Regions from separate parts of the Serratia ficaria genome, predicted to be linked through region 1. Evidence: predicted binding sites of a transcription regulator. Region 1 holds the regulator's gene; the other holds the start of a gene.
The links. The regulator ArgR, encoded in region 1, controls arginine synthesis, uptake and breakdown. The targets are predictions, from matches to a motif close to ANTGAATAAAAATACANT.

Region 1 (3,410 bases):
TGGAGCCGCGCTCCAACACCATGAAAATGGGCATCAGCAAAAATGATTTGGCGCCTTCGCTCGGCCGCGCCGACGAAGTGTTCCTGTTCCAGCCGCACCATATTCCCTGGCAGGTGGCGGAAGTGGCCGAAGCCTGCGTACAGCCGGCGCACTGGAGCGCCGATCTCGATGCGCTGGTGGAGATGATCGTGAAAACCGCGCAGCCGGGCGACCACATTCTGGTGATGAGCAACGGCGGCTTCGGCGGCATTCACGATCGCCTGCTGGAAGCGCTGGCGAAGAAGCAGGAGCCGAAAGTCACCTACTGATCGCCAGCGGGATCGCGTCATTTCAGCATAAGGGCCGCCGGCGGCCCTTTTTTGCGCCCATAAAAAAGCCCTCGCGAGCGAGGGCAACGGGGTTTCGTCGGATAGGACGACGATAGGGGCGCCGGAGAGTCGGCGTTTGCGTCAGAACTCGGCAGTGGCAGTGACGAGGGTAATCAGCTCTGCAAACGCGCTCCCCAGCGTTGTTATTTGTAGATCTCGGCGGTAGCGTGGTAGCTGCCTTCATTGCGCGCTTCGATCACGCGGTAGGCTGTGGCGCCCTGTTGGTCCGCTTTATCCGACAGCGCCTGGCGAATGTCGGAAGGCGCGCCGTCGATGCCGCTGACGGTGATGGTGCCGACGGATTGCAGATTGCCGACCTGATCGTTAGTGACCAGTTGGGCGGCCGAAGCGCCGAAAGACACGGCTGACAGCAGGCTGAGCGCGGCGATGGTGGTTTTCATGTTCATGGTATGGGTCCTTTGGCGATAACAGCCTGGAAGGGCTTGGTAGCGGTTTTTATTCTTGAAGACCGTTATCGGTGGTGCGAAATTCCAGAGATTTATTGCCCGTTTACGGGTAACGCCCGGTACTTATTTGTAAATTTCAGCGGTCGCGTGGAAGCTGCCTTCGTTGCGCGCTTCGATCACGCGGTACGCCGTGGCCCCTTTGGCGTCGGCTTTATCAGACAGCGCCTGGCGAATGTCCGAAGGTGCGGCGGCGACGCCGCTCACGGTAATCACGCCGGCCGGCTGCAGTTTTTCCGCCTGGGAGGCATCAACAGATTGTGCTGCAAATGCGCCGAAAGAAAGCATTGATAGAAGGCTCATGGCTGCAACGGTAGTTTTAGTATTCATCATCTCACCTCATCGTATTCTTTTATCAGTTCCAATGAACTGTGATTTACGTCACGGAAATGAGTATACATCTAGTAACTCGAAAAATTAATAGTTGGCTAACAGTTTCTAGTGAAACTTTAATCTGGCGATCCTTATTTTTAATAACCGGATGGAATAAAAAACGCTTATAAAACGATCTTTCGATGTTAAATTTATGTAATTTCAATAGGGTAAGTGCTTTTGACCAAAAGTGCGGAAGATCGCAGTCGCTAACGCTGGCGACATGGAAATGTCATTGGAATGTGTTGCAGATGGGCGAAAAGGCAGTATTAAACGTGGTAGGGCAGCGTGGAAAGGTAAAGGAAGGGTTAAATAAGCGCTAACGAAACGCGACCCTTGGCCGCATTTTGTTAGCGCCGCGCCTCACAGTTCTTGTTCGAACACACCCAGGATCGCTTCATGTAACTTCTGAGCGGTAAAGGTGCTGGAGGGGGTGACGAAAATGGTGTCGTCACCGGCAATGGTGCCGAGAATGCCTTCGGATTTACCCAGCGAATCCAGCAGGCGGGCAATCAGCTGCGCCGCGCCCGGGCTGGTGTGGATCACCACCACCGCGTCGTTGTGGTCGACGTCCAGCACCAGGTTCTTCAGCGGGCTGGTGGTGGTCGGCACGCCGAGTTCGGCCGGAAGGCAATACACCATTTCCATTTTGGCATTGCGCGTACGCACCGCGCCGAACTTGGTCAGCATGCGCGATACTTTGGACTGGTTAATGTTTTCGAAGCCTTCTTCTTGCAGCGCCAAAACGATCTCGCCTTGAGAACTGAATTTTTCTTCTTTCAATAACGCTTTAAACGCCTTGATCAGATCTTCCTGCTTTGCGGGATTACGCATTTTGCACCGTGGAATGTTGACAATAGAAGTGATGATTATGCATATAATTGAATTTTTATGCAATAAAGCCTGCCCAAATAAAATAATCGTGCCCGGGCGGCGAGGAAAGGACGGCATTTTAACAAAATCCGCCCCTCATGAATATGCCCTTTCAGCGACTGAAATCATGGCCCCCAGCGGTAAAGAAAATGTTATTAAAATGATGTTGTTCTGATGTTGCGTAAGGGTGTAATGTAACCGCCGGTTAACTTGCTCGTGAATAACCTCGCATTATTTTTGATTAGTGTGCGCTATGCCCTTCATGCGTAAGCGATTTAATCTAAAATGGGCGCGGCATCGGCCGGTTTATTGCCCCAGCTCGCAAACACATCGTTAAGAGATTGTTTTCAAAGGTGTAATAATTTAAGGTCCGTAACCAACACATTCACGGCGCTTTATATATTTAAGATAATAAAGGAGTATAGGATGAAAGTTGCAGTTCTCGGTGCTGCTGGCGGTATCGGCCAGGCCCTCGCCCTTCTACTCAAAACCCAGCTTCCTTCAGGTTCTGAACTCTCTCTCTACGACATTGCCCCTGTTACCCCTGGCGTTGCCGTCGACTTAAGCCACATCCCAACCGCAGTTAAAATCAAAGGCTTCAGTGGCGAAGACGCTACTCCTGCTCTGCACGGCGCCGACGTGGTGCTGATTTCCGCCGGCGTCGCGCGCAAGCCGGGCATGGACCGTTCCGACCTGTTCAACGTTAACGCCGGCATCGTGCGTAACCTGATCGAGCAAGTGGCGAAAACCTGCCCGAAAGCCTGCATCGGCATCATCACCAACCCGGTCAACACCACCGTCGCCATCGCGGCGGAAGTGCTGAAAAAAGCCGGCGTTTACGATAAAAACAAACTGTTCGGCGTGACCTCGCTGGATATCATCCGCTCCAACACCTTCGTGGCTGAGCTGAAAGGCAAGCAGCCGGAAGCGCTGAACGTGCCGGTCATCGGCGGCCACTCTGGCGTGACCATCCTGCCTCTGCTGTCGCAGATCCCGGGCGTGAGCTTCACCGAACAGGAAGTGGCCGATCTGACCAAGCGCATCCAGAATGCGGGCACCGAAGTGGTTGAAGCCAAAGCCGGCGGCGGGTCCGCGACCCTGTCCATGGGCCAGGCGGCTGCGCGTTTCGGCCTGTCTTTGGTGCGTGCGCTGCAGGGTGAGCAAGGCGTGGTTGAATGCGCCTACGTTGAAGGCGACGGCAAATACGCGCGCTTCTTCGCACAGCCGCTGGTGCTGGGCAAAAACGGCGTTGAAGAACGCAAAGACATCGGCACCCTGAGCGCCTTCGAGCAGAAAGCGCTGAATGAGATGCTGGACGTGCTGCACAAAGATA
Region 2 (3,410 bases), 1.6 Mb from region 1:
ACGCTCTCAAACTAATATGATCAACCGGCTGAACGATAACAAAGGCTCCTTGATAAAGGAATCGCTGCAAATAAAAAAAACCGCCCAGAGAATAATGATGAAAAAGAACGCAAATTGCGGGCAATTTCAGCAGAAAAACGGGTTTAACCCAATAAATAGCAAAAAGGGTTTGCAACAAAATGCACGGAGAGTATAGTGCGCATCCATCGGACGCGGGGTGGAGCAGCCTGGTAGCTCGTCGGGCTCATAACCCGAAGGTCGTCGGTTCAAATCCGGCCCCCGCAACCAACCGATACCGTACCAGCGGTATCACATGAAAGGTGGGTTTCGATAATACGGTATCAAGACGGACGCGGGGTGGAGCAGCCTGGTAGCTCGTCGGGCTCATAACCCGAAGGTCGTCGGTTCAAATCCGGCCTCCGCAACCAATCTTGATAACAACAGATAAGCACCCTCAAGGGTGTTTTTTTGTATCTGAAATCCGCCGAAGCCGGCCAGGCCTGCACCTGGCCCCAAGGTTATCTGCTCGCCAGCGCGCCGCCGTTGGCGAAATACGCCTTGATCCCCGCCAGAATCGACTCCGCCACCTGCTGCTGAAAATGGCTGGTGCGCAGCTTGCGCTCTTCTTCTATGTTGCTGATGAACGCCGTCTCGACCAGAATCGACGGGATGTCCGGCGCTTTCAACACCGCAAAACCGGCCTGATCGACGCGATTCTTATGCAAACGGTTAATTTTGCCCATCCGGTTCAGCACTTCCTTGCCGAATTTCAGGCTGTCGTTAATGGTGGCGGTCTGGATCAGATCGAACATGGTGTGATCGAGATAGCGATCGCCGCTCTTGCTGACGCCGCCGATCTGGTCCGAGGCGTTCTGGGTCTGCGCCAGGAACTTGGCCGCCGAGCTGGTGGCGCCCTTGGTCGACAGCGCAAACACCGAGGAGCCGCGCGCCGCCCGGCTGGTGAAGGCGTCGGCGTGAATGGAAACGAACAGGTCGGCGCGCTGCTTGCGCGCCTTGGCGACGCGCACCTTGAGCGGAATGAACACGTCGTCGTTGCGGGTCATGAATACCTTCATATTCGGTTCGCGCTTGATCAACGCGCTCAGCTTGCGGGCAATCTGCAGCACGATGTCCTTCTCGCGCGTTTTAAACTTGCCGATGGCGCCGGGATCTTCACCGCCGTGGCCGGGATCCAGCATGATGACGATCGGCCGGTCGCGCCCCGCCTTGCCGGCCTGCGGCGCTTCCGCCGGCAGCGTGCGCTCCAGATCGCCCTTGTTGTAATCTTCCAGTAACGCCAATAGCGGATCATACTCCTCGCCGCCGCCGCCGCCCTTGGTGGGATAGAGGTCCATCACCAGGCGGTTGCGATACTCCGGTACCGGCGCCAGCGAGAACATATGCGGACTGACGCTTTGCTTAAGCTCCAGCACCAGCCGCACGGTGTTTTGATCGAACTGGCCAACCCGCGCCTGTTTGAGATAGGGATCGTCGGCGCGAACCTGGCCGACAATGCCCTTGAGCACGCTGTTGAGGTGCACGCCTTCGATATCCACCACCACGCGGTCGGGATTGGTCAACGCAAACTGTTTGTATTTCAGTTCAACGTTAGATTCGAGCGTGACGCGGGTATAGGTAGAAGAAGGCCAGACGCGCACGGCGATCACGTGTGACGATGCGGCGAAGCCTACGCGACTCACACTCAGCAACCAGCTGGCGGCAACCCCCTGCAATAAACGACGGCGGCCCAGATTGTGATTTGAGTTTGGCATGCGACTCCGGCAGTGATAACAGATTACAACAGATGAAAAAAACACCGGTCAAACGGGAATGCCGAAAACTTTAACCAATCATGCCAGCCCTGTCACCAGAAAATCTTTTTATGGTTTTTCAATTTATTAACGATTCAGCGCCCTTAGTGAGAGAATTGAGATAATTTCCCGCTTGCCATTGGGCCAAGAAAAGAATAAAAATACAAAAATATCGTATAAATATGCAAAAGAGGTTTGGCCGTGAAGGAACGTAGTACAGAGCTGGTTCAAGGATTCCGTCACTCAGTTCCCTATATCAACGCCCACCGCGGCAAGACGTTCGTCGTCATGCTCGGCGGGGAAGCCATCGAACATGAGAATTTCTCCAACATCGTCAACGATATCGGGCTGCTGCATAGCCTGGGCATTCGTCTGGTGGTGGTTTATGGCGCGCGGCCGCAGATCGACAGCAATCTGGCGCAGCATAACCTCGAACCGATTTATCACAAGCATACCCGGGTTACCGACGCCCCGACGCTCGAGCTGGTCAAGCAGGCCGCCGGGCTGCTGCAGCTGGACATCACCGCCCGGCTGTCGATGAGCCTCAACAATACCCCGCTGCAGGGCGCGCACATCAACGTGGTCAGCGGCAACTTTATCATCGCCCAACCGCTGGGCATCGATGACGGCGTGGATTACTGCCACAGCGGGCGCATTCGCCGCATCGACGAAGAAGCCATCCACCGCCAGCTCGACAGCAACACCATCGTGCTGATCGGCCCGGTAGCGGTGTCGGTGACCGGTGAAAGCTTTAACCTCACCTCGGAAGAGGTCGCCACCCAGCTGGCGATCAAGCTGAAGGCGGAAAAAATGATCGGCTTCTGTTCGTCGCAGGGGGTCACCGATCAGGCAGGTGATATCATTTCCGAACTGTTCCCCAACGACGCGCAAAAACGCATCGAAGCGCTGGAAGAGAGCGGCGACTATCACTCCGGCACCGTGCGCTTCCTGCGCGGCGCGGTTAAGGCCTGCCGCAGCGGCGTGCGCCGCAGCCACCTGATCAGCTATCAGGAAGACGGCGCGCTGGTGCAGGAACTGTTCTCGCGCGACGGTATCGGCACCCAAATCGTGATGGAGAGCGCCGAACAGGTGCGCCGGGCGACGATTAACGACATCGGCGGCATCCTCGAGCTTATTCGTCCGCTCGAGCAACAAGGCATACTGGTGCGCCGCTCGCGTGAGCAGCTGGAGATGGAAATCGACAAGTTCACCATTATCGAGCGCGACAACCTGACCATCGCCTGCGCGGCGCTGTACCCGTTCCCGGAAGAAAAAATCGGCGAGATGGCCTGCGTGGCGGTGCACCCGGACTACCGCAGCTCATCGCGCGGTGAAATGCTGCTGCAGCGGGTGGAAAATCAGGCGCGGCAAATGGGCCTGCAGAAGCTGTTCGTACTGACGACCCGCAGCATCCACTGGTTCCAGGAGCGCGGCTTCACGCCGGCGGAGGTCGACGTGCTGCCGATGCAAAAACAAGCGCTGTACAACTACCAGCGCCGCTCCAAAATTCTGCTGGCGGACCTGTAATTTCTGCGGGCGCGGCGGCGCTGCGCCCTTCCGCCGTTTAGTCGGCGCGCTGCAAACGCTCGGCCAACCCGC

Region 2: a site for ArgR is predicted at 1,962-1,979, ahead of argA (amino-acid N-acetyltransferase). Genes of this name have one in related genera too.

Annotation. Positions count from the first base shown of each region.
Region 1 covers NZ_LT906479.1:536,494-539,903, forward strand. The annotation lists gene mpl (UDP-N-acetylmuramate:L-alanyl-gamma-D-glutamyl-meso-diaminopimelate ligase) at 1-308, shown strand, start outside; gene yhcN (peroxide/acid stress response protein YhcN) at 512-775, opposite strand; gene yhcN (peroxide/acid stress response protein YhcN) at 899-1,162, opposite strand; gene argR (transcriptional regulator ArgR) at 1,568-2,038, opposite strand; gene CKW09_RS24655 (hypothetical protein) at 2,076-2,252, shown strand; gene mdh (malate dehydrogenase) at 2,504-3,410, shown strand, end outside.
Region 2 covers NZ_LT906479.1:4,159,953-4,163,362, forward strand. The annotation lists tRNA gene CKW09_RS19630 (tRNA-Met) at 212-288, shown strand; tRNA gene CKW09_RS19635 (tRNA-Met) at 352-428, shown strand; gene amiC (N-acetylmuramoyl-L-alanine amidase AmiC) at 519-1,772, opposite strand; gene argA (amino-acid N-acetyltransferase) at 2,013-3,338, shown strand; gene recD (exodeoxyribonuclease V subunit alpha) at 3,376-3,410, opposite strand, start outside.